3 regions of the Knoellia tibetensis genome follow, and region 2 is predicted to be linked to each of the others. Evidence: predicted binding sites of a transcription regulator. Region 2 holds the regulator's gene; each other region holds the start of a gene.

Region 1 (9,823 bases), 170 kb from region 2:
GTTCACCTGGCCGCTCTGGCTCCGCTTCACCTCCTGGAGGTCGGGCCGCCAGAGCAGCTCCTCGCCGCGAGGGTGCCAGCCGAGGTTCACCTCGTGCAGGTCCTCGTTGTGGGTGAGGAAGATGATCTCGGCCGCCAGCTGGGCCCGCGTCCGGGGGCTCGTCCCGTCGGCCAGCTGGTCGAGCAGGTGGGCCCACTCCTCGAGCCAGCCCTCGTGCACGATCACCGGGCTGAGGTTGACGTGCACCTCGTAGCCGGCCTCGACGAAGTCGTCGATCGCCGCGATCCGCTCGGCGACCTTCGAGGTGCGCACGTCCACGACGCGGGACATCGCCTCGGGCATGAGGCTGAACCGGACCCGCGTCCCACCCCGCGGGTCGAGGTCGAGGAGCTGCCGGTTGACGAGCTTGGTGGCGAAGCTCGCCTTGGCGTTCGGCAGCCGTGCGAAGAGGTCGACGAGGTCACCCACGTTGTCCGAGAGCAGCGCGTCGGCGGAGCAGTCGCTGTTCTCGCCGATGTCGTAGACCCAGTCCGTCGGGTCGCACTGGTTGGGCTCGGTCTTGGGGCCCTGACGACCCGCGTGGCGCTCAAGGTAGCCGACGATGCGGTCGATGTTGGCGAAGACGGTCACCGGGTTGGCGAAGCCCTTGCGTCGGGGCACGTAGCAGTAGGAGCAGGCCATGGCGCAGCCGTTCGCGGTCGACGGCGCGATCCAGTCGCTCGACCGCCCGTTGGGCCGGGCGGCGAGCGACTTCTTCTCACCGAGGACGAGCACCTCGCGCTTGGTGCGGACCCAGTCCTCGACGTTGCCCTCGTTGCCGTAGAGGCGGGGGATCGCGGTGTGGGACGGCACGCCGACCCGCTCGGCGTCGGGGTGCCGGTCGAGGACCTCGCGGGCCCGCTCGAAGCGCTCGATGCCGGGCTCGTGGTAGATCGTGCGGATGTCGAAGAGCCGCTCGGCGAGCGGTGCGGCCGGGACCCGACGGGCAGCCATCAGTGGCCCGAGCTTCCGGGGCTGGAGTGCCACAGCTTGCGGGTCGGTGTCCCGTGCTCGGGCACGACGACCGACGCCACCCGGTGCCCGTCGCTCGTCGGCGACCCGGCGGGCTTGATGTCGGCGTAGGGCGACTGCCGGAAGCCCGACGCGTGCACGAGGACCCGGCGCCGCCCCCCGGTGTCGGCCTCGCGCTCCCCCGCCTCGGCACGGGCCAGGGCCTCGGCGTCGGCGGCCTCGAGCGCGCGCACGACGGCGGCGTGCCCACCGTCGCGCCACGCGTCCCAGAGGCCGGCGAGCTCCCACGCCCCCGTCGCCCGCACGGAGATCCCGCGGGGCCCGGTTCGACGGACGACGCCACGCACGAGGAGGAGCCACGAGTGGAAGACCGTGGCGGCATACGGGCCCTGGACGTCCTCGAAGAAGGTCGCGTCGACCGGACCGGTCGCGTCGTCGAGGGTGAGGAAGACGACGCGGCGCCCCGAACGGATCGGTGGGGTCTGGGTCGCGACCTTGACCCCGGCGATCCACACCTCGCTGCGGCTGCGCGCCTTGAGCAGGTCGCGGCTTCGGACGACCCCGAGCGCATCGAGCATCGGTCCGTAGAACTCGACGACGTGGGCCGAGGCGTCGAGCCCGAGGACGTCGAGCTCGGCCCGGACCCGCTCGGTGCCGGTCATCTCGGGCAGCCCGGTGCCGGGGGTGAGCTCGGGCCGGTCACCGAGGTCGAGGGTGAGCTGGACCGACTGGTCCGCGGCCGCGACGACCGGCCGGGCGGCCTGCGACTGGGCCGCTGCCCGTTCGCGCACCTCGGTGCCCCCGATGGCGGGCGGAGGCGTATGCCGTCCGCCCCCGACCGCGCGCCCCGCTCGTCCGCCCCGTCCCTGCCGGGTCGCCCGCTCCCACCGGTCGAGCTCGCCGACGTGGAGCAGGAGGTCGCGCCGGGTGATCCGGCCGCGCCGGCCCAGCCCCGAACCGGTGGCGCCGATGCCGTGCATGGCGTCGAACGCCCCGGCGAGGACGAGCCGCTCGACGACGGGACGGCTCACCGTGGCCCGGGACCAGAAGTCGCCGAGGTCCGAGAAGGGCTGTCCCGCAACGATGCTCGCGACCTCGGCCTCGCTGATGCCCTTGACGTCGGTGAGCGAGAGCCGGATGCCGTAGTCGCTCGCGTCGGGCAGGTCCGGGTGCACCGGGACAAAACCGACGCCACCTCGCTGTGCCTCATCAAGTCGCTCGATGCGGTAGGTGTCGCCGGAGCCGTTGACGTCGAGCCCGAGCACTGCGATGCCGAGCGAACGGGCGTCGTCGAGGATGAGCCGCTTGGGATACATGCCCGGGTCGTGGGTGAGCACGCCGGCGAGGAACGCCGCCGGGTGGTGCGTCTTGAGCCAGGCCGAGTGGTAGGTCGGCAGCGCGAAGGCGGCGGCGTGCGCCTTGCAGAAGCCGAACGACGCGAACGACTTGAGCACCGCCCAGATGTGGTCGACGTCCTCGGGGGCGTAGCCGCGCGCCCGGGCGGCAGGCCGCCACCACGCCTCGATCTCCTCCTGCCCCTTCGGGGTGCCCATCGTCCGCCGCACCTCGTCGGCCTGGGCGAGGGTGACGCCGGTCGTCTCGGCGACGATCCGCAGCACCTGCTCGTGGAAGACGACGACGCCCTCGGTCTCGGCGAGGGCCGGCTCGAGGGTCGGGTGGAGGATCCGCCGCTTGCTCCAGCCGTGCCGGCTCTCGAGGAACGGCGTGATCATGTCGGACTTCACCGGGCCGGGGCGGAAGAGCGAGATGTCGATGATGAGGTCGCCGAAGCGCTCGGGTCCGAACTTGCCGATGAGCTCGCGCTGCCCCGGGCTCTCGATCTGGAAGCAGCCGAGGGTGTGGGCGGTGCGGATGAGCCGGAAGGTCGCCTCGTCGTCGAGCGGCACCTGCGTCTCGTCGTCGAGGTCCACCTCGACACCGTCGACCCGGCGCACCTCGGCGACGGCGTGCGCCATCGCGGACTGCATGCGGATGCCGAGGACGTCGAGCTTGAGCAGCCCGAGCGTCTCGACGTCGTCCTTGTCGAACTGGCTCATCGGGAAGCCCAGCCAGCTCGCCTCGACCGGGGTGCGGTCGAGCAGCCCGGTGTTGGACAGGACGACACCGCACGGGTGCAGCGCGATGTGCCGCGGCAGCCCGTCGAGCCGCTCGACGAGCTCGAAGAAGGTGTCGAGCCGGGGCGCGTCGAGCCCGCGCGAACGCAGCTCGGGCAGGTCGGCGATCGCGCTGCGGGCGTCCTTGGCGCGGATGTGCGGGAACGCCTTGGCGATCTCGTCGACCTCGATGGGCGGCATGCCGAGGGCGGCACCGACGTCGCGGATGGCGTGGCGCACCTTGTAGGTGTCCATCATCGACACGCACGTCACCCGGTCGCCGCCGAAGCGGTCGAGGACCGCCTCGTAGATCTCGGTCCGGCGGGCCGACTCCACGTCGACGTCGATGTCGGGCAGCTCGGCCCGCAGCGGCGAGCAGAACCGCTCCATGAGCAGGTCGTGCCGGATCGGGTCGACGCCGCTGATGCCGAGGAGGTAGTTGACGAGCGACCCTGCGCCCGACCCCCGCGCCGCGACCCGCACCCCGCGCTCCCTGATGAGGTCGGTGACCTCGGCGACGGTGAGGAAGTAGGTGGGGTAGCCGAGCTCGGCGATGACGCGCAGCTCGTCGTCGAGCCGGGACAGGACCGTATGCCGTGCCGCCTCACCCTGCGCGGGGAACCGGGTCGCGACCGCGGCGTGGCACCGCTCGGTGAGGACCCGGTGCGGGTCGACCCCGGGGTCGATGCCGAGGATCCCGGGCTCGGGCAGGTGGACCGCGCCGATGCCGAGGTCGGCCCGGGAGTCCAGGACGCACTCGTCGCTGAGGGCGAGGGTGGCGCCGACGAGCTGGGCGGCGCGCCCCTCGTCGCCGGCGACCTCGAGGGCGCGGGCCCACATCTCCTCGCTGCTCGCGAGGTGCCCGGCGTCGGTGACCCGGTCGAGGTGGCGCGAGTCGAGGACGACGAGCCGACGAGCGGCATCGAGGATGTCGACGGTGCGGACGCCGTCGCGGTCGGCGTGCCGGACCGCCGCGGTGAGGACGGCCGGGACCCGGGCCTCGTCGGCGAGCCCGAGCATCCGACGGGCATGGTTGCGCGACCCGGGCGTGCCCTCGGGCCCGCCGTTGCCGACGATCTCGACCGCGAGCGCCTCGGGGGGCAGGAGGCGGCGCCATGCCTCGAGCCGGGCCCGGGCCTCGCTCGGGCGCCGGGCGAGGACGGCCCGGCCGACGTCGGAGTCGGGCCCGAGCAGGACCCGCAGCCGGCTCGGCTCGGGGTGGCGCTCCCACTCCTCGCGCCGCTCTCCCCCACGGCACCAGCGGGCGACCAGCTCGGGCAGCGTCACCGGGGTGCCGCGCTCGCCGCGCAGGTGGGTGTCGGTGACGAGCCGGCACAGCGCGGCCCACCCCAGCCCGCGCCCGGTGCCCGCGCCCCGCCCCCGGGCGAGGACGGTGACGCGCGGCAGCCGCGGGTCGACGACGGCGCCGCCCCGCACGGGGGTGCGGACCCGGGGGGCGCGGCGTCCCGGCACCGGCTCCTCCCCGACGGCGAGGTCGACCCCGAGCACCGGGGCGATGCCGGCGCGCCCGCACGCCATGGCGAACCGCACCGCGCCGTAGAGGCCGTCGCGGTCGGTGAGCGCGAGCGCCGGCTGCCCGTGCTCCGCCGCCCGCTCGACGAGGTCCTCGGGCGTCGAGGCCCCGAAGCGCATCGAGAAGCCCGAGGCGACGTGGAGGTGGACGAAGTCGGGGTTCACGAGGGGTTCCTTCTCTTTGCACTTCTTGCCCCTGGACCACCGGGTCCGGTCCGTCCGGGGCGCCGTGCGGTGGTCGTGGGGCAAGAAGTCGGGGGTGGCCGGGTCTAGGCGCTCTCGCGGGCGGCGACGAGACGGTGGCCGACCGGCTCGCCGGACGGCATACCGAGGGCCGAGGTGACGAGACCGAGGAAGATCTCGGCGGAGCGGAGGAGGTCGTCGGCCTCGCGCACCGAGACCCGGCGTGCGTGCGACTCGACCTCCTGGCGGCGCACGGCCGCGAGCGCGAAGAAGTCGGCCCACTCGCCGAGCTCGGGCGTGTGGAGGGCGAGCAGCGGCCAGAGGTCCTGGGGTCCGCGACGCCCCTGTCGTGCGACGAGGGCGGCCGCGGCCCGCATCGCGGCGTCCTGGGAGGCGACGAAACGGACGGTGGCCAGCTCCGCGGCATACGCCTGGGCGAGGCACTGGCGGGACTGCTCGAGGAGGGCGAGGGCGGGACCGGCGGCCATGGCGGTCAGTCCTGGGCCCGGATCAGGACCCACGGGTCGCTGCAGCCGTCGGCGGCGTCGGAGGCGAGGTCGTAGACCCCGGTGCCCGCGGCGGAGCCGGCCTCGACGCGCCACACGTGGCGCTCGGGACGCTCGCCGAGGTCACCGAGGTCGCGCCACCAGGAACGGCGCTCGCTCCAGTCGTCGAGAACGGTGCGGACGACGAGGATGCGGCCACGCCAGACGAACGCGCGCGGCCGGGGGCGGAGGGCGAGCGCGCCCTCGGCGGTGGGCGCGGGCGCCTCGACACGCACCTCGACGGGCTCTTCGTACCGGCGCACCACGACATGGCCTCCTCAGGCAGGATGGGATGGGGTCGACACGGGCGACTCCGGAATTCTCGGGAGTCGAACACCTGTTCGACTCCTCCACTGTACAACCGCCGGACGCAGGGACGTCAACCCCCTACGCTGACGCCATGACCGAGCCCGGAGACCCCGTGTCGGAGCGCGACCTCAGCGCCCACCCGTCGGTCGCCGTCGTGCTCGAGACCCTTGCGGCACACCACATCCGGCCGGTCGTGCGCTACCTGCCCGACGCCGTCCGCACGGCTCGCGCCGCCGCCGACGCGCTCGGTGTCACACCGGCCGAGATCGCCAACTCGCTCGTCTTCGCCGGCCGTCGCCACGACCGCTCGACCGAGCCGCTGCTCGTGCTCGCCTCGGGTGGTCACCGCGTCGACCAGGACCGCATCGCCGGGCTGCTCGACCTCGCCGCCGTCGACAAGGCCACGCCCGAGGAGGTCCGCGAGTGGACCGGGTTCGCCATCGGCGGGGTCGCCCCCGTCGGCCACCCCACTCCCCTGCGCACCGTCGTCGACGTCACCCTCGGCAGCTTCGAGCACGTGTGGGCGGCCGCCGGTCACAGCCACTCGGTCTTCCGGACGACCTACGACGAGCTGCTCCGCATCACCGCCGGCAAGGCGATCGAGGTCGACTGAGCGCGAGCCCTCTCGGCGCCACGCACGCGAGACGGCCGCGTCGCCGGGAAGACAAGCGCCCCTCCACACTTCCCGTCCCGGCCACGCGGCCGCACGGCAACTCTCCCTCGGACGGGTCAGGCCCGGATGCGTACGGATACTCAGATCCGCGCGCCCGGCGTACTCAGACGCAGCCCCCGGCCCAGGCCCCGGTCGGAGCCCAGAACGACAGGGTCAGCGGGCGCCGGTCGACAGACCGAGGTTCTCGTGGACCTCGAGCGTCGCCGTCGAGCGGTTCATCGTGATGAAGTGCAGGCCCGGCGCACCTTCGGCGAGCATCCGCTGCGCGAGCTCGGTCGCGATCTCGACACCGACCGCGCGCACCGCGTCGGCGTCGCCGGCCACGGCCTCGAGCCGGTCGACGACCGCCCGCGGGAGCGGCGTGCCCATGAGCTGGGACATGCGGGTGATCTGCTTGAGGTTGGTGACCGGCATGAGGCCCGGAGTGATCGGCAGGTCGCGGCGCTCGGCCACCCGGTCGCGCAGCCGCAGGTAGGTGTCGGCGTCGAAGACCATCTGCGTCACGGCGAAGCTCGCGCCCGCGTCGGCCTTGCGGACCATGACCTCGACGTCGTGGTCGAGGTCGGGCGAGGCCGGGTGCACGTCGGGGAAGGCGGCGACGCCGATGGTGAAGTCGCCGAGCGTGCGGATGAGGGCGACGAGGTCGGTCGCGTGGTTGAGCCCCTCGGGGTGCGCGACCCACTCACCGCCGGGGTCGCCCGGCGGGTCCCCGCGCAGGGCGAGGATGTTGCGGACCCCGGCCGCGGCGTACTGGCCGACGACCCGCCGGATGTCCGCCACGGACGCACCGACGCAGGTGAGGTGGGCGAGCGGGGTGAGCGTCGTCTCGCGCGCGATCCGCTCCGTGACGCGCACGGTCCGGTCCTGCGTCGAGCCACCCGCGCCATAGGTCACCGACACGAAGTCGGGTCGCACCCGCTCGAGCCGGCGGATGGCATCCCACAGCGCCGCCTCGGACGCGTCGTCCTTGGGCGGGAAGAACTCGAAGCTCACCGAGGGCCTCGCGCTGGCGAGCAGTGCGGGGATCGAGCGGGGTGCCATGCGGGTGAGAGTAGTCGAGCGGGCAGGCCGTAGGCTCGTGGCTCACCCATCGTGAGACCCGAGGAGCAGTCCGTGACCAGCCCGTTGGACGAGATGGACCTGCGCGCCCGCGTGCAGACCTGCATCGACCGGGAGCTGCGCACGCAGGAGTCCGTCCTCGCCGAGCTCGGCCCCGACGTCACCGACCTCCTCGACCGCATCGGCTCGCTCCTCGCAGGGGGCAAGCGGCTGCGCGCCGCCTTCCTCTACTGGGGCCACCGCGCGGCCGGCCGCCCGGACTCCGACGCCCTCGTGCGGCTCGCCACGGCCATGGAGTTCTTCCAGGCCGCCGCGCTCATCCACGACGACGTCATGGACGACTCCGACACCCGCCGCGGTATGCCGGCCGCCCACCGCGCGCTCGCAGCCGTCCACTCCCAGCGTGGCTGGGGCGGCGACGACGCCCGCTTCGGGATCGCCGGCGCCATCCTCGCCGGCAACCTCTGCCTCACGTGGACCGACGAGCTCGTCGCCACGAGCGGTCTGCCCGTGGAGGACCTCGCCCGTGGGCGCGAGGTGTTCGACCGGATGCGCACCCAGCTCATGGCCGGGCAGTTCCTCGACGTCGTCGACTCGGTCCGACCGTGGGACGACCTGCCGTCGGCCGAGCGGGTGGAGCGCGCCCAGCGCGTCATCCGCTACAAGAGCGCCAAGTACACCGTCGAGCACCCGCTCCTCATCGGCGCCACCGCCGGCGGCCTCCCCGAGCCCGACCTCGCGCACCTCTCGTCCTACGGCCTCGCCCTCGGCCACGCCTTCCAGCTGCGCGACGACCTCCTCGGCGTCTTCGGCGACCCCGAGTCGACCGGCAAGCCCGCCGGCGACGACCTGCGCGAGGGCAAGCGCACCGTCCTCATCGCGCACACCCTCAGCGGTGCCGACGACGCCGGTCGCACCCTGCTCCGACGCCACCTCGGAGCTCCCGACCTCGACCCCGCCACCGTCGACGACCTGCGCGGCGTCATCACCGCCTCCGGAGCCGTCGACGTCGTCGAGCGCGAGATCGCCGAGCTCGCCGACAGCGCCCGCGCCTCCCTCGCCGCCGCCACCCACATCACCCCCGAGGCCGCGAAGGTGCTCGACGACCTCGTCGAGATCAGCACCGCCCGCACCGCCTGACCCCCACGCCCGGCGCCCCGGTCGACGCCCCACCTCCCGCTCTGGCCACCCCTCTCCTCACCCGCCGCCGTGCGTGCCATCTCAGGCAGCCGAGGACGCAAGAGCCCCGCACCCTTCGGCGTCCCCTCACCCACAGCGCCCGCGTATGCCGTGCAGTCACCTTGCGAGTGACAGCTCCCCACCACATCCCCGAAGCAGCGAGCCGCAGCGCCCGACGAGCCAAAGGTGAGAGCGCGGCACAAGGAGCGCGGTGGTCTGGGTTCGCCGCTGGCTGGGTCTGGCGGGAGCCGTGAGTGCGCGCAGCGCGCGAGCGTCGGATGGACTGCGGCGAACCCGGACCTCCGCGCGACGACGAAAAGCCGAGCGAACGGCATACGAAAAGGAGGGCTAGAAGGCGAGCTCCATGGCCCGCCGCCGGACCTCCGTCTTGAACCCGCCGCGCAGCGAGTCGATGGGCGCGCCCTCGACGGGCAGGCTCGCGTCCGGCGTGAAGAGCCAGCGCAGGATCTCCTCCTCGTCCATGCCGCCGTCGGCGAGGACGGTGAACGTCCCCTTGAGCGAGTGGAGGACGCCTTCGTCGTCGAAGAACTTCTCGGGGACGGCGACGACCTTGCGCTCGCCGACACGCGCGGCGAGCACCTCGCCGTCGTCGATGAGCCGGCGCACGTCGGCCAGTCTGACGCCGAGACGCTCGGCGATGTCGGGCACGGTCAGCCACTCGCCGACGAGGGTCTCGAGCGGGGTCTCCTGGTCACTCACGGAGTCAGCGTGCCACAAGTCTCGCGCCGACTAGTCACAACGGCTACTCTTGCATCGCCTGTCACAGGAGCCACACAGACAACACGGCGTCCAGCGCGTCGTCTCGGAAAGGACGGCCCTCCATGGTCCTCGCCCTCCCCCCGGCGACCGTGCCCCCGACCGCGGTGCTCCCGACGCACGCCGTCACGCACCCCTCGCCCACGCCCGACGCGTGGACGACCTACACGGTGCGCAGCGGCGACACCCTCATCGGTCTCGCGGCGACGTTCCGCACGAGCCCGCGCACCCTCGCGGTGAAGAACGGCATCACCGACGCCAAGCGGCTCTGGGCGGGCGACACCATCCAGGTGCCCGCCGGGGCGTCCGCGACCGGCAAGTCGGCGCCGCGCGGCACCGGGCGCACGCTCACGACGCACACCGTCCGTGAGGGCGAGACGCTCTACGGCATCGCCGCCCGCTACGGCACGACCGTCCCGGCGATCGCCAAGGCCAGCGGC
Region 2 (9,823 bases):
TTGGGTCTGCTGCTCTTCACCCGGCCGTGGGGTGACGCCGTCGCCCGACACCTGCCCCCGCGGCTGGCATTCGTCGGACCAGCGGTCGCCATCCCCGTTGCGGCGCAGGCGATGTGCGCTCCGCTCGTCGTCCTGCTCCAGGGTTCGGTGAGCGTCATCGGCGTCCTCGCCAACCTCCTGGCCGCGCCGCTCGTCGCGCCGGCGACGGTGGCCGGCGTCGTCGCGGCCGTGGTGTCGGTGGTCGCGGACGGACCGGCCCGGCTCGTCGGGTGGCTGGGGGCGGTGCCGACCCTCGGCATCGCGCGGGTGGCCCGGGTCATGTCGGACGTGCCGGGAGGGACGATGCCGTGGCCCGACGGTGGCCGCGGTGCCCTACTCCTCGCGGCGGTCACCGTCCTCCTCGTCCTCACGGCGCGGTCGATGGCGCGGTTCGCGCTCCTCCGGCCGGTGGTGGCCCTGGGCGCCGTCGCGGTCCTCGTCGCCGGCGTCCTTCCGACACGGGTCGTGACGTGGCCGCCGCCCGGGTGGCGCATCGTCTTCTGCGATGTCGGGCAGGGGGACGCAGCCGTGGTGCGCACCGGAACCGGCCGGGCCCTCGTGGTCGATGCCGGGCCGGACCCGCCGGCCGTCGACGGGTGCCTCGACTCGCTGGGCGTGGAGGTCGTCGACGCCGTCGTGCTCACCCACTTCCACGCCGACCACGTCGAGGGCCTCCCCGGCGTGTTCGACGGCCGGCGGGTGGGCCAGCTGCTCACCTCACCGGTGGCCGAGCCTGCCTGGCAGGTGCGTGAGGTCGCGACGTGGACGCGCGCGGACGGCATACCGACATCCGCACTCGCGGCTGGCGACCGGCTGACGTACGGTGACGTCCGTGCCGAGGTATGGGCTCCGGTCCGGCGGATCGACGCCGGGTCGGTGCCCAACAACGCGAGCGTCGTCCTCGCCGTGCACGTGGGAGAGGTCGACGCCCTCCTGCTCGGTGACGTCGAGCGCGAGGCGGCCCACGACCTCCTGCTGCGGTTGCGTCGTGACGGGGAGATGGCCCGAGTGGCTGAACGGTTCGACGTCGTCAAGACTCCGCACCACGGCAGTGCGAACCTGGACGACGGGCTCATGTCGGCCGTCCGCGCACCGGTTGCTGTGGTCTCGGTCGGCAAGGACAACGACTACGGTCACCCGACGTCGGCGCACCTCACGATGCTGGCGCGCAACGGGTATGCCGTCCACCGCACCGACCGCGACGGTCATGTCGCCGTGGTCGAGGACCCTCGTGGGCGCCTGAGTGTCGTCACCTCGCGATGAGGCCGGGCGGCCTCAGGCCCTGGCCGGCCCGGTGCCAGGGTCAGCGCGAGGCGCGCGAGGGCTTCGCGCTGGAGCTGCGCGCGCTGTCGACGAGAGCGTCGAGGGTTGCCTTGACCGCCGGCACGCGCTGGAGGTCAGGGGTCGTCACGGCGACGATGTGTCGGCGCGATGCCGGGGTCATCGGGAGGGCGACGACGTCTTCGTGGTGGACCGTCTTGAGGATGAGGTCGGGGATGACCGCGACACCGAGCCCTTCGGCGATGAGCCCCATGACGGCGACGTAGTCCTCGGTCTCGTAGGCGATGTCGGGCACGTAGCCCGCGGTGCTGGCGAGCTGCAGCAGGTGACCGCGGCAGCGCGGGCAGCCGGCGATCCACGTCTCGCCCTGAAGCGCGGCCATGTCTGCCTTCTTGGCGCTCGCGAGCTCGTGGTCGTGCGGCACCGCGAGGAGCACCTCGTCGTCGAGGAGGGGGGTGGTGACGAACGCGTCGAGGTCCTCCTCACCCCGACCGAGGTCGGTGCCCTCGTAGACGAAGGCAACCGCGAGGTCGCACTCGCCGGCTCGCAGCGCCGCGAGCGACTCGCGCGGCTCGGCCTCGCTGAAGGTGATCGTCACACCCGGGTGGTCGGCCTTGACCTTGGCGAGGGCCTTGGGCACGAGCGTGGCCGACGCGCTCGGGAACGCCATGAGCCGGACCCGCCCGGACCGCAGGCCGGCGATCGCAGCAACCTCTTCCTCGGCGGCGTCGAGGGCCGAGAGCACCGGTCCGGCGTGACGGGCGAGCACGGCCCCGGCCTCTGTGAGGCGCACGCTGCGGCCGACCCGCTCGACGAGCGTCGTGCCCGTGCGGGTCTCGAGGCGGCGGACCATCTGCGAGATGGCCGGCTGTGAGTATCCGAGGGAGAGCGCCGCCGCCGTGAAGCTGCCTTCGTCGGCGATGGCGCGCATGACACGGAGACCAGCGGCGTCGATCATGGATCAATGATATAACGCACGGTTATCGAAACTCCAGTCGTCGTGTCACGGTGTGATGGCGTATCTCGCGACGGCCGGCCGCCTCCTTCCCTGCATGAGCACGCACTTCCGCCGTCGAAGCGCCCGGCGCACCCACCATCCCTGCGTCGTCTGTGACGCCTGGGGGCGCTGGCGCTGGAGATGTGAGTGCGGCGCGGGTGGGCACGCCGGACGATCGACGGTGGACTGGCGCTCGATGGTGACGTCCGCGCTCGTGCACCAGAGCTGCTGTCCGGGCGAGTGACGAGTGCGGTGAGGTCGATGACGACCCCAGAGCTCCTGCGGAGCCTGCGCACGGCGACACGTGCTCGGACCCACGTCCGAGCCCGTCACCATACGGATGTCTTCCGTGCCGCGACCGGCGACTGGTGCTGGTCCTGCCGTTGCGGGGCCGGCGCTCATGCCGGCAGCTCGCGCATCGATCACCAGTGGATGTCGGCTGCGGCGGTCCTGCACGAGGCAGCCCGCTCGAATGCGGGATGAGTTCTGCGCACGTGGCGGGCCCACGGCTGTCGGGGAAGTGGACGCCGCCTTGGCCTCGACGGCCGCTCGGCGTGGGTCCTGTCGCCGGGACCTGCCTACGATGATCCGGTGACAGCTGACGGACCTGCGACCGCGACGGTCGCCGAGGTGGCGTCCCTGCTGCGTGCGCTCGGGCCGGCCCTCGTCCTCACCGGGGCGGGGATGTCGACCGAGAGCGGCATCCCGGACTACCGCGGGCCCGACGGCAACCGCCGGGTGACCCCGATGTCGCACCAGGAGTTCACCGCGACGAGCGAGGCACGCCAGCGCTACTGGGCGCGCAGCTTCATCGGGTGGCAGCGGTTCACTGCAGCCGAACCCAACGCCGGGCACCTCGCCGTCACCGACCTCCAGGACGCCGGCGCCTTCGGACCCGTCATCACGCAGAACGTCGACGGCCTCCACCAGGAGGCCGGAACCCGCGCCGTCACCGAGCTCCACGGCTCACTCGCGGAGGTCGTCTGCCTCACCTGCGGCGAGCGGGTGGACCGCGACCTCGTCCAGGCCTTCATGGACGACGCGAACCCCGGGTTCGCGTCGCGGGCCCTCGGTTCGGTCGCCGACGGGTCGCAGGTGAGCAGCCAGATCCGTCCGGACGGCGACATCGTCCTCGCCGACGAGGCGGTCCGGACCTTCCTCGCGCCGCGATGCCTGGTGTGCGGCGACGACACCCTCAAGCCGGACGTCGTCTTCTTCGGTGGAGCGGTCCCGCGCGACCGGGTCGACCTCTGCTTCTCGCTCACCGACGAGGCGCCCGTGCTCGTCGTCCTCGGCTCGTCGCTCCAAGTGATGAGCGGCTACCGGTTCGTGCGGCGCGCGGCCGCACACGGCATACCCGTCGTCGTCATCACGAGGGGCCCCACACGCGGCGACGCCGAGACGACGCACCGGATCGATGCGTCGCTCGGCGTCACGTTGTCGTCGCTGGCGCGCGAGGTGGGGCAGCGGGCCGACCGGGCGGGCTGAGCTCAGACGCGGCGCAGGACCGCGGTGACCTTGCCGAGGATCGTCGCGTGGTCGCCGTCGATCGGGTCGAAGGCCGGGTTGTGCGGCAACAGCCACACCTTGCCGTCCTTGCGCTTGAACGTCTTGACCGTCGCCTCGTTGTCGAGCATCGCCGCGACGATGTCGCCGTTGTCAGCGGTCGGCTGCTGGCGCACGACGACCCAGTCGCCGTCGCAGATCGCGGCGTCGATCATCGACTCGCCGACGACCTTGAGGAGGAAGAGCGAGCCCTCGCCGACGATCTGCTTGGGCAGCGGGAAGACCTCGTCGACCGTCTCCTCGGCGAGGATCGGCACACCGGCCGCGATCTGGCCGAGGACCGGCACGTAGCTCGCCTCGGGACGGACGTCGCCCGAACCGGTCGGGTCGAGGTCGGCGTCGACATCGTCGGGCGCGGCGCCACCGCGGTAGCCGCGGATGTCGCTCGGGGTATCGGGAGAGACGACCTCGAGGGCGCGCGGACGGTTGGGGTCGCGCCGCAGGTAGCCCTTCTTCTCGAGGGCGTTGAGCTGGTGCGACACCGAGCTGGGGGAGGTGAGACCGACCGCCTGCCCGATCTCGCGCATGCTCGGCGGGTAGCCACGGCGGTCGACCGAGTTGCGGATGACGTCGAGGACCTTGCGCTGACGCACGGTGAGCGTGCCGTCGCCGGGGTCGCGGTCGGGCAGCTCGTGGACCACGTCGTCGGCGGCCGGGCGGCGCTTGTCGCTCATGCTCGTTCTCCTTGCGAAAAGGGCGTTGTCAGTGGTGCCTGATTGGCTTCCTGACATGGCTTCAGCGTACGGAGTTCGAGCAGGTGTTTCAAACATCTGTTCGACGCGTGTCTTGAAGTCGTCGAACATCCGTGCTAGAAATCGTACAGGCGTTCTATCGAACGTCCTTTCGACCCAGGAGGACCCCATGAGTGCAGTCGCCTACGACGACACCACTGCCGGGTATGCCGTTCCGCTCCCGACGCGTCGGCCGGAGCGTCCGCGGCTGGTCCTCGTCCCGACGGGCGAAGCCGTGCGCCGGCTGCCCCAGCCGGCACTGCGGCTGACGCGAGCCGGACGCCTGGCCATCACGACGACCGTGCTGCTCGTCGCCCTCGTTGCCGCGCTCGCCGGACTCATCGGCGGAGCCTCTGCCTCGGGCGCCCCGGTCACCGTCACGGTCGAGCAGGGGCAGACCCTCTCGCAGATCGCCGCAGAGCACATGAGCGGCACGTCGCTCGCGACTGCGGTCGCCGAGCTCCAGCTGGCCAACGGGCTGAGCAGCGCCCAGGTGCGCGCCGGCCAGACCGTCGTCATCCCGCAGGGCTGAGCGCCGTGCACTGACGACCCACGCACTCCGAGCCGCTTCGACCCCGGCTCGGACCTGAGTCCCAGGGCGAGCTTCGACCCCTCGCCGGCTCAGCACGGAGGGCGCCCCGCCATCTTTCGCGGGGCGCCCTTTGCGTGGCCCGGTGCCAACGCTCGGCCCAGGCGCCGCGGCGAGCATGCCTCCCGTCGCGTACCTGACTCCCGTCGCGCTCGGTGACTCTGCGGGGCCTCGGCTGTCCGCGACTGATTGCGCAGGAGCGACACCTGGACGGGCCCAAGCCGGGCCGAGTCGTCGCTCCTGCGCAATAAGTCGGGGCCCGGACGGCTTGGACCGTGCATGACGAGCTCGGATGAGGGACGCGTGCAGAGGGTGAAGCAGCTTCGGGTGGTCGTCGAGGCCGAGGACTACGACGACGCCGTGCGGTTCTACCGCGACGTCCTCGGCATGGACGAGGTCGCGGCGTTCTCCGAGGGCGGCGAGGACCGGGTCGCCATCCTCGAGGCAGGACGGGCGACCTTCGAGATCGCGAGCCCGGCGCACAGGGTCGCGATCGACCGAGTCGAGGCCGGAGGCACTCCGAGTCCGAGGATCCGCATCGCCTTCGAGGTCGAGGACTCGGCGACCGCGACGCGAGAGGCGGAGACGGCCGGCGCACAGGTCGTCGCCGAACCCGTCCTCACGCCGTGGAAGTCGCTCAACTCGCGCCTCGAGGCACCGGCGGGTCTCACGATCACGCTCTTCGAGGAGACCGAGGAGTCGCACGAGCGCGCCCAGGGCGAGGGCTTCGGCGTCGACGACGCCTGAGCCCTGCGCGCGTCAGAGAAGGACGAGCTCGAGCGGGAGCTCGTGGAAGTCAGCGAGGAACGCCGCGGCCTGCTCGACCCCGTCCCGCTCCCGGTGGGTGAGGTCGACCTCGGGGCGGACGGTGACGACGACCCTCTTCCCCTCGACCCTGCGCTTGAACGTCCCGATGTCGCGACCGTCGAGCACGACGACCCCGCCACCCGCCTCGGACACGAGCCGGGTCCGGTCGGCGTCGTGGTTGCGCCGGGGGAACCCGGTGCTGGGGTAGGTCAGCGCGGCCTCGTCGAACGTCGAGAGCAGGTATGCCGTGTGCTCGCGTGTCGTGCGCGCCGACCGCGCCGGGTCGAACCACAACGTCTCGCCGGCGCACTCCACCGCCTTGAGCGGGTGCGAGGAGCGCAGGCTCGGTGAGGTCGTCAGCTCGGCGGTGGCGGTCCGGATCTCCGTGAGGGTGAGCCCGCTCCACCGCTGCAGGTCGCGCTCGGACGCCGGCCCGTGCCCGGCGTAGAAGCGTGCGGTGAGCTCGACCGCGGACTGCTCTCGGGACCACCCGTCGGAGGGCGCGGCGGGCACGACGTCATCGACGAGGACGTAGGTGTGCTCGGTCCCGCGCGGCGGCCCGGAGCAGATGACGGCGCGCACCTCCGCGCAGATGAGCTGGTGGGCCATCGCCTCCCCGGGCCCGGGCAGCCCGCGCTCGGCGAAGATCGGCCCGAGCTCCTTGCGCGTCATCGCCCGCCCTCCGGCGAGGAGCTCGCGCAGTAGGTCGATCCCGCGCTCGATGACATCCGACGTGATGCCGAGCTGGCGCTGCCGCGCAGCGTCCGACGACTCGACCTTGCCGCCGGTGAGGGCCTGGATCCAGCGCAGGTCCTCGGGGGCGACGTGGTGCCAGGTCGGGCGCATGATGTGGGTGCGCAGGAAGGCGCCGCTCGCCTGCGCGGCCAGCACACCGGCATACGTCGTCGTGCGTGACCGCATCGCGAGTGAGTGCGCAGCGAGTGGCGCGTCCTGGCTCTGCACGCAGGTGAGCAGGCGCACCACGTCGGCCGGTCGGGGGAGCGGTGCGGACGCGAGTCGCTGCACGGCGAGGCGCCGGCGCAGGACCCAGTCGCGGCTCACCGAGCGCAGCGCGCCCCGGCTCTCACTGCGGGTCATGGCGACATCCTGTCGTGCGGGACGGACAGGCGCGAGGATGACGGCATGGAGCAGAGCACCGAGATCGAGATCGACGCCCCACCTGAACGGGTGTGGGACGTCATGAGCGACGTCGAGCGCTGGCCGGAGTGGACCGACACGGTCACGGCGGTGACGAGGCTCGACGCGCAGGCCCTGGGCCTGGGGTCCCGGGTACGGGTCGAGCAGCCGAAGCTGCCGCCGACGGAGTACGTCGTCACCGAGCTCGACCCCGGCGCCGGGTTCACGTGGGTGGCGACGGGCCCGGGAGTGCGCACGACCGCCCGGCATCGCATCACCGCTGCCGGTTCCGGCTCGCGGGTGCGGCTGTCGGTCGAGCAGGCGGGTCCGGTCGGGGTGGTCATGGGCCGGTTCTTCTTCAGGCGGCTCACCGACCGCTACCTCGCGACGGAGGCCGCCGGGCTCAAGGCGAGGTGCGAGGGGCGCGTCTGAAGACGACGCCCCGCGCGCAGGCGCGCCGGCACCGCACGGTGCGGGGCCGGCATACGAACGCCGACGCGAGCGGTCAGGTCGTGAGGGTGCGGCGCATCGTCAGGCGCGGCATCTTGCTCGCCACCGCGTCGGTCGTGCCGACGACCTCGAACCCGGCCCTCTCGAACATCGAGCGCGTGCCGACGAAGGCCATCGTGAGGTCCATCCGGCCCTTCGGGTCGACGGGGTGGGCCTCGACGGCCGGGGCGCCCTGCGACCTCGCCCAGTCCACGGCTCCCTCGATGAGGTGTCCGGTGACTCCGCGCTTGCGGAAGCCGCTGCGTACGACGACGCAGATGATGCTCCACACCGGGACGTCGTCGGTGGGTGGCATGAGCTTCGAGCGGTCGAGGCGGGTGATCTGCGACCTCGGGCTGATGCTGCACCAGCCGACGGGATCCCCGTCGAGGTAGGTGACGACGCCGGGTGGGTGCCGGCGACGGCCGAGCGCGCGGGCTGCCTGCTCGCGCTGGTCCGCCCGGTGGCCGCCGAGCTCGCCGATCTCGCCGGCGGTGAGCCGGTGGGAGAGGCACCAGCAGTGGTTGGCACGACGGTTCGGGTTGACGACGGTGGCGAAGTCGTCGAACCGCGAGGGCGTCACCGGGTGCGTCTCCCACGTGGGCTCGCTCGTCATGACGGGCATTCTGCTCCGGGGCGACGACAGCGCGCCGCTCACCGGCGAGATCGCAGCGCGGCGACGACGGACGGACGCGACGACCGAGGACACGCTCGAGACCCCTGGCACACGTCAGGACCTGACAAGGCCCGGACCCCTCGGCGGGCGACGTGTGTCCAACGTGTCGACAGGTCAGGACATGAGCCTCCAGATCGTAGAAATTTCACGTGCCCCCGGACAGGATGGAAACTGCCGCCCCCGAGAGGGGCGGCCCGTTCGTGTCCACGGACGGCGGAGCTTCCACATCGGAGTGAGAATGACTCGTTTCAGTTCACGGCGGCGGACGACCTTCGCCGTCGCGGCGACGGCGACGGCCGCCGTCGCCCTGCTCGGCGGGGTCCCCGCCGTGGCGTCCGCATCCACCACCGAGACCTCGACGCCTGTCGTCATCGCCGCGCCGGACGGCACGACGATGAGCTACATCCTCAACACCAAGGTCGCGAACCCGGGCCAGACCCGACTCGTCGAGAAGGCCGTCGCCCAGGCCGGCGGCGTCGTCGTCCAGAGCTGGCCGCAGATCGGCGTCGTCGTGGCGCACTCGCAGCGCGCGGCGTTCCGCGACGACGTCCGGGCGGCGGGTGGCAACGCGCTCGCGTCGGTCGGTGCGACCCGCACGGCTGAGGTCCTCGAGGGCACACCGGCCGCAGCCCAGGCCCCGTGGGGCCCCGGCGCAAGTGACTACAAGAAGGGCGCGAACAAGCCGACCAACGGCGATGTGGAGGCTCCGACCACTCCGGCCGAGACCACCGACGTCCGCGAGGGCGAGCAGTGGGACATGAAGATGATCAAGGCCGACCAGGCCCACGCGGTCACCGACGGCTCCCGCAACGTCCTCGTCGGTGTCCTCGACAGCGGCATCGACCCGGACCACCCTGACCTCCAGCCCAACATCGACGTGGCCAGCTCGGTCAACTGCACCGACGCCGGCCGCCCGGACACCTCGGCGACCGGGTGGAACCCCACGACGAGCGACCACGGCACCCACGTCGCGGGCACCATCGCCGCTCCGCGCAACGGCGTCGGCATCGTCGGTGTCGCACCCAACGTCCGCATGGCCGCCGTCAAGGTCGTCAGCGACGAGGGCTTCATCTACCCGGAGTACGCCGTCTGCGGCTTCGTCTGGGCCGGTGAGAAGCACATGGACGTCACCAACAACAGCTACTACGTCGACCCGTTCGAGTTCTGGTGCGGCGACCAGCCCGACCAGGCCGCAGCCAAGGAGGCCGTGGGCCGCGCCGTGGCCTGGTCGACCAAGCAGGGCGTCGTCCACGCGGCCGCCGCCGGCAACTCGGCCTACGACCTCTCGGACAAGACGAAGTTCAAGGACCCGGGCAGCCCGAACGACACCACCCCGGTGCTGCGGACGATCAACAACGACTGCCACGACATCCCGGCCGAGCTCCCCGGCGTCGTCACGGTGTCGTCGGCCACCCGCACGGGTGCGCTGTCGTCGTTCTCGAACCGTGGCCTCGGGGTCGTCGACGTCGCCGCCCCGGGCAGCTCGATCCTCTCGACGATCGTGCGCAACA
Region 3 (9,823 bases), on a different contig from region 2:
CCAGAGGCGTCTGTGTCATGTCTCCCGAGCGTAGTTGCCGACCCACCCACCCGTATGCCGGCCCACGCAGAGCGTGGGACCCGCGCCCACCTTCCCGAGGCCCGTCCGACGGTGCGCGGCCGCCTCCTGGACCACCCGGCACACGTGAGCGGCCGGCACACGTGAGTGGCCGGCACACGTGAGCGGCCGGCATACGGAGAAGGACGGCATACGCGCAGGGGAGGCGAGCTAGTCGTGGGCGTGGAAGGACGCCTGGAGCGCCTCGACGGTCGCGGTGCGCTCGCGCCGCGCGAGCAGCGCATAGACGGGCGTGGCGAGGTGGTGCAGACCGTGGGTCTCGAGGCGGGCGTGGTGGTGGACGATCGTCGTGTGGTCGCCCTTGGCCTCGAGCCGGTAGCCGGGCCAGCCCTCGGCCTTGAGCCGCCCGCCTCGGGACCGGTCCCACCAGTGGTAGACGATGCGCGTCGGCCGCTCGAACTCCACCACGTCACCGGGCGTGGACCCGACCGAGGTGTGGTCGACGTAGGTCGTGCCGACGCCGACCGGCCCGGGCGAGGTCTGCTCCGACGTGCGGTGGATGCTGCCGCGCTTCGGCATCCACTCCGAGTGCCCCTCGATGTCGGCGAGCCGGTCGAAGACGTCACCGATCGGCGCGTGCACGACCCGTGCCAGCTCGAACTCGACGACGCCCATACCCCAGCGTCCCCCTGTTCGCGCCCATCCTCAAGGGTGGGGCGGCGGGGTCGACATGCGACCGCCGTAAGGGGATGTGCCGTCACCGCGCCTGCTGCCGGCCGTCGTGCAGGGCGATGCCGGTGCGGTAGGCGACGACGACGGCCTGGAGGCGGTCACGCACCCCGAGCTTGTCGAGGACCCGTGCCACGTGCGTCTTCACGGTGCCTTCGCCGATGAAGAGCCGGCCCGCAATCTCCGCGTTCGACGCGCCCTCGGCCATGAGGAGCAGGACCTCCCGTTCCCTGGGCGTGAGCGCGTCGACCGTGTCCGGGACCGCCGGCCGTCGAGCCGACGCGAGCTCGGCACCCAGCCTTCGTGCCACCGCCGGGGAGAGTACGGCGTCGCCCGCCGCCGCGGCACGGATGGCCGCCACGAGCTGCTCGGCGGGCGCGTCCTTGAGGACGAAGCCGCTCGCGCCCTCCGCGAGCGCGGTGCGGACGTTCTCGTCGGTGTCGAACGTCGTGAGGACGACCACCCGCGCTTCCGCCCCACTCTCGACGAGGGCACGCAGCGCGCCCAGCCCGTCGAGCACGGGCATCCGCACGTCGAGGAGCACGACGTCTGGCGCGGCCCCGCCGACGACGTCGAGGGCGTCCCGTCCGTTCCCGGCCTCACCGACGACGTCGATGCCGTCCTCCGTCCCGAGGATGAGCCGGAGACCTCCGCGCACGAGGGGCTCGTCGTCGACCAGCACGACGCGGATGCTCACGAGTGCTCCAGCGGGAGGCGTGCGACGACCTCGAAGCCGCCGCCGGCCCGCCCGCCCGCCGTCAGCGTCCCGCCGAAGAGGGCCACGCGCTCACGCATCCCGATGAGCCCGCGCCCACCGAAGCGCGACGGCGCGGCGGCGCCGGACCCGGTGTCGGCCACCGAGACCTCGAGGGCGTCCGGCTGTCGCGCCACACGCACCCGGGCGGTCGCGGGCCCGGCGTGCCGGAGCGAGTTGGTCAGTGCCTCCTGGACGATCCGGTATGCCGTGAGCTCGAGTGCCGCGGGCAGCGGGCCCGTGCGGACGTCGCCTCCGCCGGCTGGGTCCGCGCTCACGGCACCGTCACGGGCCGCCCCCTCGGCGGAGGGCTCAGCGGACAGCTCGACCGACAGCTCGACCGGCAGGCCCGCAGCCCGCACCCGGTCGACGAGGACCCCCAGACCGGCGATGCTCGGAACTCCCGCGGCGTCCTCCTGCCGGCCCGCGTCGCCTGCCTCCGGCGCCATGATCCCGAGCAGCCGCCGCAGCTCCGACATGCCCTCGCGCCCGAGCCCTTCGATCGTCTCCAGCGCCGCAGCTGCCGCGTCGGGGTCCGCGTGCACGACGCGCTGCCCGCCCTGCGCCTGCAGCACCATGACCGACAGGCTGTGGCCCACGAGGTCGTGCAGCTCGCGGGCGATGAGGGCGCGCTCGTGAGCCAGGGCGGCGCGGGTCGCCTCGTCCCTGTCCGACTCCGCCGCGAGCGCACGCTCGTGCAGGCGCGCCTGGTCGGCCCGGCGGCTCGCCACCCACCGCCCGAGCCCGTAGACGGCGGCGATGACGAACCACCCCGGCAGCACCTCGTCGAGTGGCGCGCCGGCGCGCAGCCGTGGCAGGTCGACGGCGAGCGCGAGTCCCGCGACCACGACCATGGCGATGGCCCGCGCCAGGACGCCCGCGCGCTCGCCCACCACGAAGACCGCGACGAGCATCGCGAACCACGCCTGCCCCAGCCCTCCGCCGAGCCAGTAGTCGAGGCCCGCTCCCGTGCAGACGAGCAGCGCCGCGGGCAGCGGCCAGCGCGTGGCGACGGCCAGCGGCAGGGTCATCAGCGCGGCGACGAGCGTCTCCGCAGCGGGTCCTCCGTCGAAGCCGGTGTCGGCCGCCCAGACCGTGGCGACGCTCCAGACGAAGAGCACGCCCGCGAGGGTGGAGAGCACGGCGGGGCCCCACCGCCGCTGCACCACGCGCCGCGGCGCAGCCGGCGCGCCGGCCACGGCGCTGCTGCTCATGCACCGAGCGTACGACCGCCTCCCCCGCTCGACGTCTGCCTTCCGGCAGACCCGCGAGGTCGGTCGCTCGGGTGACGACCCGGCATACCGGCTGTTCCTAGCGTCGAGGGACCAGCCCACAACACCTCAGGAGCACGTCATGAACCTTCTCCCCCGCGCCGTCGCCGGAGCCCTTGTGCTGGCCGTGCCGGTGACGGCCCAGGCCGTCTCCCCTGCATCCTTCGACACTGTGTCGGCGGAGCTCGTCTTCGCCGTCAGCCAGCTCGTCGGCTGGGGCCTCCTCCTCACCGTCGCCCGCGCCGTCCGGCCCCTGTCGAGCTGGGGGTTACGGCTGCTCGCCGCCGGCTGCCTCCTTCAGCTCGTCTTCGCTCTGGGTTACGCCGCAGCCGTGGCCACGTCGGGGGAGCCGGCCGACTGGGCGTTCCTGCCCTTCCTGCTCGGCTTCGTCTGCCTCACAGCGGGCTGCGTGATCACCCTGCTCGCAGCTCGTCGTGTGCCGGCCGCTCGCCTCGCGATGCTCGGTGCGGCCCTCGTCGGCGGGCTCGGGCTGGCCGCGGTGGTCGTCGGCGGCGACCCGTGGCACGACCTCGCCCTGGTGGGCAGCTACCTCGCGTGGCCCGTCCTGGCCGCCGACGGCTCGCTGGAGAGGGACGGCATACGAGAAGGACTGCGGAGGGCGACGACCGGGCCGTCGGCGACCACAGAACGCGCCTAGGGTCGAGAGATGGACGAGATCCTCAGCACCCACCCGAAGACGGACACCTTCGACCTCGAACTGCTGCGGGCCGCGATCGACGCCGCCAACGCGTGTGCCAGCACGTGCGCGACGTGCTCCGACGCGTGCCTCCACGGCGACGACGCCGGGTCGATGACCCGGTGCATCGACCTCGACAACCAGTGCGCCGCGATCTGCCGGGCGACCGCCGACATCCTGTCGCGCCCGGGCCCCAACGGCGACTCCTGGCGTGCCGTGGTCGAGGCGTGCGTCGCGGTCTGCACCGAGTGCGCCGAGGAGTGCGCCCGGCACGCCGACCACCACGACCACTGCCGCATCTGCGCCGAGGCTTGTCGCGCCTGCGCCGACGCGTGCCGTGCCCTCCTCGACGCGGCCAGCTGATGGTGCTGGGAGCGCTGTCCGGGGTCCTCGACACCGCGCTCGACCGCACCGTCGTGCCCGGATTCTCGAAGATCGGGTATGCCGTGCGCCGTCGCCTCCCGTCGTGGCCGGCCGACCCGCGCCCGGGTGCGCTCGTGGGCAAGCACGTCGTCGTGACCGGTGCGACGTCCGGGCTCGGCACCGCCACGGCGCACCAGCTGAGCGACCTCGGGGCGCACGTGCACCTCGTCGTCCGCAACGCCGACAAGGCCGCCGGGGTGGCTGCCTCGCTGCGCGGACCGTCGACGACGTGGGTGTGCGATCTCGGGGACCTCGACAGCGTGCGTGCCTGTGCCGAGGCGATGCTCGCGGACGCGCCCCCGATCGATGCCATCGTCCACAACGCCGGGGCCATGCCGCCCGAACGCACCGAGTCGCCGCAGGGCCACGAGCTCTCGATGTCGATCCATGTCCTCGGTCCGGTGCTGCTCACCGACCTCCTGCTCCCGAAGCTCGAGGGGCACGACGCGCGGGTCGTGCTCGTGACGTCGGGTGGCATGTATGCGCAGGCGCTGCCCGTCGACGACCCCGACTACGAGCGCGGCGACTACGCACCGCCGACGGCCTATGCGCGGAGCAAGCGCACCCAGGTCGAGCTGCTGCCGGTGCTCACGGTGCGCTGGGCGGCAGCCGGGGTGGCGGTCTACGTCATGCATCCGGGTTGGGCCGCGACGCCGGGCGTGACGGAGTCGCTTCCGACCTTCGACAAGGTCATGGGGCCGATCCTGCGCGACGCCGACGAGGGCGCCGACACGTCGACGTGGCTCGTTGCGGCTGCTCCCCGCCCGCGTGGGGGAGGGTTGTGGATGGACCGGCGGGAGCGGTCGACGACCTTCTTCGGGCGCAAGTCGCCGACGTCGGACGATCGCCGGCGGATGTGGCAGTGGGTCGCGTCCGCGACGGGGCTCACCCCCTGACGCGGGTAGTGCCGGTGACGGTGAGGCGGGCGTCGACGTTGGCCGCGTGGGTGACGCTGACGTCCGGGCTGTGGCTGGCGCCGGTGGCGACAACGTGGGTGGAGCTGGTGGCGACGATGCGAGTGACCTGGAGGGCGTGGCGCGGCGCGCGTGGGAGGCCCACGTCCACGAGGTGGCGGCGCTGCACCCCTCGCTCGCGGCCGAGCTCGAGGACCACGGGATGCCCGAGCGCTGGTCACGGCCGCCGGGCTTCCCGAGCCTCGTCCTCCTCATCCTCGAGCAGCAGGTCTCTCTGGCTTCGGCCGCTGCTGCCTATGCCCGGATCCGTTCTCGCACAGGGGCGATGACCCCGGCGGCGGTGCTCGCGACGACGAGTGAGGAACTGCGCGCGGACGGTGTCTCACGCCAGAAGGACCGCTACCTGAGGGCGCTGGCGACGGCCGTGGAGTCGGGGGAGCTTGACCTCGAGGAGCTGAAAGCGCTGGACGACGACGAGGTGGCGGCTGCGCTCACGGCCCTGCCCGGCATCGGGCGCTGGACGGCCGAGGCCTACCTCCTCGCGTGCCTCGACCGGCCCGACGTGTGGCCGATCGGTGACCGGGCGCTCCAGCTTGCCGTCGCCGAACGGCTGGGCCTCGACGAGGTGCCCGTTGGCGTCGACCTCGAGGAGCTCGGGGAGCAGTGGCGGCCGCACCGGTCGACGGCGGCGCGGCTGCTCTGGCACGGCTACCTCGCGCGGCGCGGGCGGCGCGAGACCGTCGTCGACCTCGCGCCCTGATCGTCTCGGCCGACCGGGACCCCGGGCCACTGGGGGCGGTCGACCTCCCGCTCCTCTGGCCCGCCGAGGTCGGGGTCAAGAGCGACCTCGGCGCCTTCTCCGGCAAGGTCGGCCTTCTGCGGTTCGGTGAAGAGGGTGACCGCTCCGGACCCGAATGACCGTGTCACGGTCTAGGGTGGGCCTTCGCGACTGAGGCCGCACGGATCCCGTGTCGATCCTCCTGTGGCACAAGCGAACTCAGCACCCTTCTCCAGCTCTTCGACTTGACAATCGAACAGATGTTCGAGAGCATGGAGTATGAACGCGGGGGGCGGTGGAGAGGGCTGGGATGGCATGAGGGATGCCAACCCAGCCCTCGACGCCATGCCCGCCGGCGGCCAGCTGCCCGGGGTGCCGTCAGGAGGCAGTGCGCGAGACGGCGCGACCGAAGGCTCAGCCGCCCTGGAGGCGCTCGAGGCTGCTCGGGCCGCCCTCGCGCGAGTGTGTGCAGTCCTGCCCCGCCTCAGCGGCGACGAGCTGGCGCGGGCGATGGGCCTGGCCGACGCGGTGAAGTCGAAGGCGTCCGCGACGCAGGTCCTCGTGACGACCGAGGCCGCGCACCGCGGTGAGTTTGTCTCGGCCCGACGTGGTCTGGGCTCCGCCCACGAGTGGGTTCGGGAGCACGCACCGTCAACGCGTCAGGCAGGAGCCGGGCAGCTCGCGGCCTTCGCGACAGAGGTGGCGCACTGCACCCCAGCCGGTGCGTGGTCGACGGCAGGTCCGTCGGCGGGCGCCTACGCCGACCCCGAGCGCGCCGAAGGTGTCGTCTGGGCCCGGGTCGTGACCGGCGAGGTCGGCGTGGCACTGGCAACGGCAGCGCTCACCGAGGTGGCGCGCCTGCACGACCGGCTGGAGCCCGAGGCGGTACCGACCGTGGCGACGGCCATCCTCGACCACGGTGTGCGCTTCGGTGCCCACGAGGCCAAGCGAGTGCGGGCACGGTTGCTCGCGATGTACGGATTTCCCGACGAGCTCGACCGCGACCAGGGGCGGCTCCGCAAGGCGGCGCACCTGTCGAGCCCGCAGGTGCAGGACGGTGATGTCTCCGGATACGACCTTGCTCTCACGCCCGAGCAGTCCGCCGTCCTCGAAGCCGCGCTGGGTCCCCTGTCGCGGCCGCAGCCCGACCCCGAGACCGGGGTGTTCGACCCTCGAGGCGCCGGCCAACGGCGAGCCGAGGCGCTCGTCGAGATCTGTCGTCGTCACGTCGGGGCTGAGGGCGACGACCGCGGCCCCGCTGGGGCGCCGACCGCGCTGCACGTGACGATGTCCCTCGAGGACCTCCGGCGGGCGCTGAGCCAGTCGGCGGGCGCGGGCAGTGCCGAGCTCGACGCGAGCGGCGGCGAGTCCGGGAGGGCTGGCGTCCCGGGATGCGGTGTCGTCCTCGGATCGCGTGCGGCAGGCACCCTCCTCTCGGCCGGCACCGTGCGGCGCCTCGCCTGCGACGCGGACGTCATCCCCGTCGTCCTCGGTGCCCACGGTGAGGTGCTCGACGTCGGCCGCGCCGCGAGGCTCTTCACCCGTGGGCAGCGGCGCGCGCTCACCCATCGCGACGGCGGGTGCACGTGGCCCGGGTGTGATGCACCGGCTGCGTGGGTGCGTGCGCACCACCTCGTGCATTGGGTCGACGGCGGCAGGTCGGACCTCGGCAACGCCGCCCTCCTCTGCCAGCGACACCACACCCACGTCCACGATCGACGGCTCATCGCGACTGTCCATCCGCCCGACGAGGACGGTCGCTCCGTCACCTGGGACATCTCGCCCGGGAGCTATGACCTCGCCCTGCCGCACCGGCTCGATGCCCTGCGGCGATCCCAAGAGCGTCGACGAGCCGACCGACGACGTGATGCCGAGCGGCGACGGCGGGCGCTCGACACCGGTGGCCGCGACCCGTGGGACGACGCGTGGGTCTTCGACGAGGACGTGGCGGACGAGTTCGACCGCCTGCACCACCCGGCTGCCTGAGCGCCGAGCCTGTTTGGCATCGGCCGAGGTCAGAGTGGTTGCAGGTGTTGTGGACCGCGGTCGGCGCGGAGCACACTGGACCCGAGGTGAGCAAGATGGCCAAGACCCTCGGAGTGGTCGCGATGGCGTTGCTCGGTGCCCTGCTCCCGATCGTCGTCGCCCGTCGCGACCGTCGGCCCGAGGAGCCCATCGCACCGGTTCTGCTCGGCCTCGAGCTGGCGAGGCTCGCTCAGCACCTGCAGCATGTCGAGGACGGCAACCAGCCGAGCAAGGCCGAGCGCCTCGCCGCGAGCACCCTCGCCTACGACCTCGCGCTGCGCGACTACTGCCGCAGCGTCGACGTGCCGGTGCCCGAGGGGCATGGGACCCTGTCGCGCAACCAGCGCTTCGAGCTGGAGACCGCCCTCCTCACATCCGGCCACGACTGGTAGCCGCGCACCTCGCACTCGACCGGCCAGAGCGCGACCGCCGGGGTCCGTCGATCACCGGAGCAGCCCGCCGCGACTGAGCCCCCAATTCGCCGCGCTGACCTGCGACGATGACCCGCATGACGCGACTGCGCACCACCTCGCCCTCGGATCGCGGCTGGACGCGCCGCCGCGCGGGCAAGGGCTTCACCTACCTCGACGACTCGGGCAAGCGCCTCCCGGCGGACGAGGTCGAGCGCATCCGCTCCCTCGCCATCCCGCCCGCGTGGGAGGACGTGTGGATCTGCCCGGTCGCCAACGGCCACCTCCAGGCGGTCGGCACCGACGACGCCGGACGACGTCAGTACCTTTACCACCCCGAGTGGCGCGCCAAGCGTGACGAGATCAAGTTCGACCGCATCCTCGAGGCCGCGGCCCACTTCCCGGCCGCCCGACGCCGAGTGGGTCGCGACCTGCGCAGGAAGGGTATGCCGTTGGAGCGGGCTGCCGCTGTCGCCGTGCGCCTGCTCGACCTCGGCTACTTCCGCATCGGCAACGACGTCTACACCGACGCCAACGGCTCCTTCGGGCTCACGACTCTCGAGCGCCAGCACGTCCGCAAGGTCGGCGAAGGCCTCCGCTTCGAGTTCCAGGGCAAGAGCGGCGTCGACCAGCAGGTGACGATCCGCGACGAGGACGTCGCCACGGCCATCGGCGAGATGCGCCGCCGCCGCTCGACGTCCCAGCGCGTGCTGGCCTACCGGACCGACGCCGGGTGGCGCGACCTCGAGGCCTCGGACGTCAACGCCTACCTCCACGAGATCTTCGACGCGGAGGTGACCGCCAAGGACTTCCGTACCTGGCATGCGACTGTCCACGCCGCCGCGGCGCTTGCCGCCTCCCCCGAGCCGGGCGACACCCAGGCGTCGCGCAAGCGGGCCGTCAAGGAGGCCGTCGCGCAGGTCGCCGACTACCTCGGCAACACCCCCACGATCGCCAAGAACTCCTACGTCGACCCGAGGGTCCTCGACCTCTACGACAACGGCCACACGATCACCGTCCCGAAGTCGACCGGCCGCGACCCGATGAAGCGTCAGGAGGGCATCGAGAAGGAGGTTCGCGCCCTCCTCAGCTGAGCCGCGTGGACGGCTAGGTCAGGTCGAGCACGAGGCGGGCGGCACCCCAGGTCGCTGCCGCCAGAACCGCGGCGAACGTCACGAGCCACGCAGGCGCCGGTATGCCGGTGAGTCGCCCGAGCACGGCCGCGTCACTTCCCGGGTCGCGCCGGCCTGCCCCGGCGAGCACGCCGACGTGGCGCCACGCGCCGACGAGCAGGACGAACGACGTCGCGACGACGGCGAGCACCTGCACCTCGTCGTTGCGCCACCACCACAGCGCGCCGACCGCGGCCCCGGTCCCGAGCACGGTGACCAATGTCCCGGCCGAGCGCACGAAGACGAGGACGAGCGCGAGGAGGACCAGGAACGAGAAGAGGAGCAGGCCGGCATACCCGCTCGTCGCGGCCCACAGCATGAGGAGGCCGACGAGCGCGGGCATCGGGTAGCCCGCCCACGTCGTGGCGATGCGGCCGACGCCGCGCGGAGGGCCGACGGTCACGGCGTGCCCCGACATGTCGCCGCGGACGACGAAGCCGGTGAACCGGCGCCCCGACAAAACGCCGACGACGGCGTGGCCGAGCTCGTGGACGAGGGTGATGACGATCCGCAGCCGCAGCCACACCGTCGGCACGAGGACGACGACGAGCGCGGCGATGCCCGCAGTGGCGATCGCACCCGCGGGCACACCGACGGGCGCGGCCGCGAGGCGGGTCGTGATCTCGCGGAGG

What was found. Region 2 encodes LexA, which represses DNA repair genes until DNA is damaged. Its sites were predicted from a motif close to TCGAACANNTGTTCGA; they were not measured.
Region 1: a site for LexA is predicted at 5,716-5,731, ahead of ACOJV7_RS16090 (YbaK/EbsC family protein). Genes of this name have one in related genera too.
Region 3: a site for LexA is predicted at 5,837-5,852, ahead of ACOJV7_RS06970 (HNH endonuclease signature motif containing protein). Genes of this name have one in related genera too.

What each region holds. Positions count from the first base shown of each region.
Region 1 covers NZ_JBMBWF010000004.1:176,290-186,112, reverse strand. The annotation lists gene ACOJV7_RS16110 (spore photoproduct lyase family protein) at 1-993, opposite strand, end outside; gene ACOJV7_RS16105 (DNA polymerase III subunit alpha) at 993-4,823, opposite strand; gene ACOJV7_RS16100 (SAV_6107 family HEPN domain-containing protein) at 4,928-5,329, opposite strand; gene ACOJV7_RS16095 (DUF6504 family protein) at 5,335-5,652, opposite strand; gene ACOJV7_RS16090 (YbaK/EbsC family protein) at 5,787-6,308, shown strand; gene metF (methylenetetrahydrofolate reductase [NAD(P)H]) at 6,522-7,409, opposite strand; gene ACOJV7_RS16080 (polyprenyl synthetase family protein) at 7,482-8,567, shown strand; gene ACOJV7_RS16075 (Rv2175c family DNA-binding protein) at 8,955-9,326, opposite strand; gene ACOJV7_RS16070 (LysM peptidoglycan-binding domain-containing protein) at 9,449-9,823, shown strand, end outside.
Region 2 covers NZ_JBMBWF010000004.1:5,582-15,404, forward strand. The annotation lists gene ACOJV7_RS15295 (ComEC/Rec2 family competence protein) at 1-1,302, shown strand, start outside; gene ACOJV7_RS15300 (LysR family transcriptional regulator) at 1,343-2,278, opposite strand; gene ACOJV7_RS15305 (Sir2 family NAD-dependent protein deacetylase) at 2,909-3,805, shown strand; gene lexA (transcriptional repressor LexA) at 3,808-4,557, opposite strand; gene ACOJV7_RS15315 (LysM peptidoglycan-binding domain-containing protein) at 4,745-5,146, shown strand; gene ACOJV7_RS15320 (VOC family protein) at 5,507-5,950, shown strand; gene ACOJV7_RS15325 (winged helix DNA-binding domain-containing protein) at 5,963-7,108, opposite strand; gene ACOJV7_RS15330 (SRPBCC family protein) at 7,154-7,579, shown strand; gene ACOJV7_RS15335 (GNAT family N-acetyltransferase) at 7,653-8,252, opposite strand; gene ACOJV7_RS15340 (S8 family serine peptidase) at 8,551-9,823, shown strand, end outside.
Region 3 covers NZ_JBMBWF010000001.1:1,456,777-1,466,599, reverse strand. The annotation lists gene ACOJV7_RS07010 (LLM class flavin-dependent oxidoreductase) at 1-19, opposite strand, end outside; gene ACOJV7_RS07005 (SRPBCC family protein) at 229-693, opposite strand; gene ACOJV7_RS07000 (response regulator) at 776-1,444, opposite strand; gene ACOJV7_RS06995 (sensor histidine kinase) at 1,441-2,715, opposite strand; gene ACOJV7_RS06990 (hypothetical protein) at 2,855-3,430, shown strand; gene ACOJV7_RS06985 (four-helix bundle copper-binding protein) at 3,440-3,832, shown strand; gene ACOJV7_RS06980 (SDR family NAD(P)-dependent oxidoreductase) at 3,832-4,788, shown strand; gene ACOJV7_RS06975 (DNA-3-methyladenine glycosylase family protein) at 4,835-5,566, shown strand; gene ACOJV7_RS06970 (HNH endonuclease signature motif containing protein) at 5,900-7,570, shown strand; gene ACOJV7_RS06965 (hypothetical protein) at 7,666-8,001, shown strand; gene ACOJV7_RS06960 (DNA topoisomerase IB) at 8,118-9,113, shown strand; gene ACOJV7_RS06955 (M50 family metallopeptidase) at 9,127-9,823, opposite strand, start outside.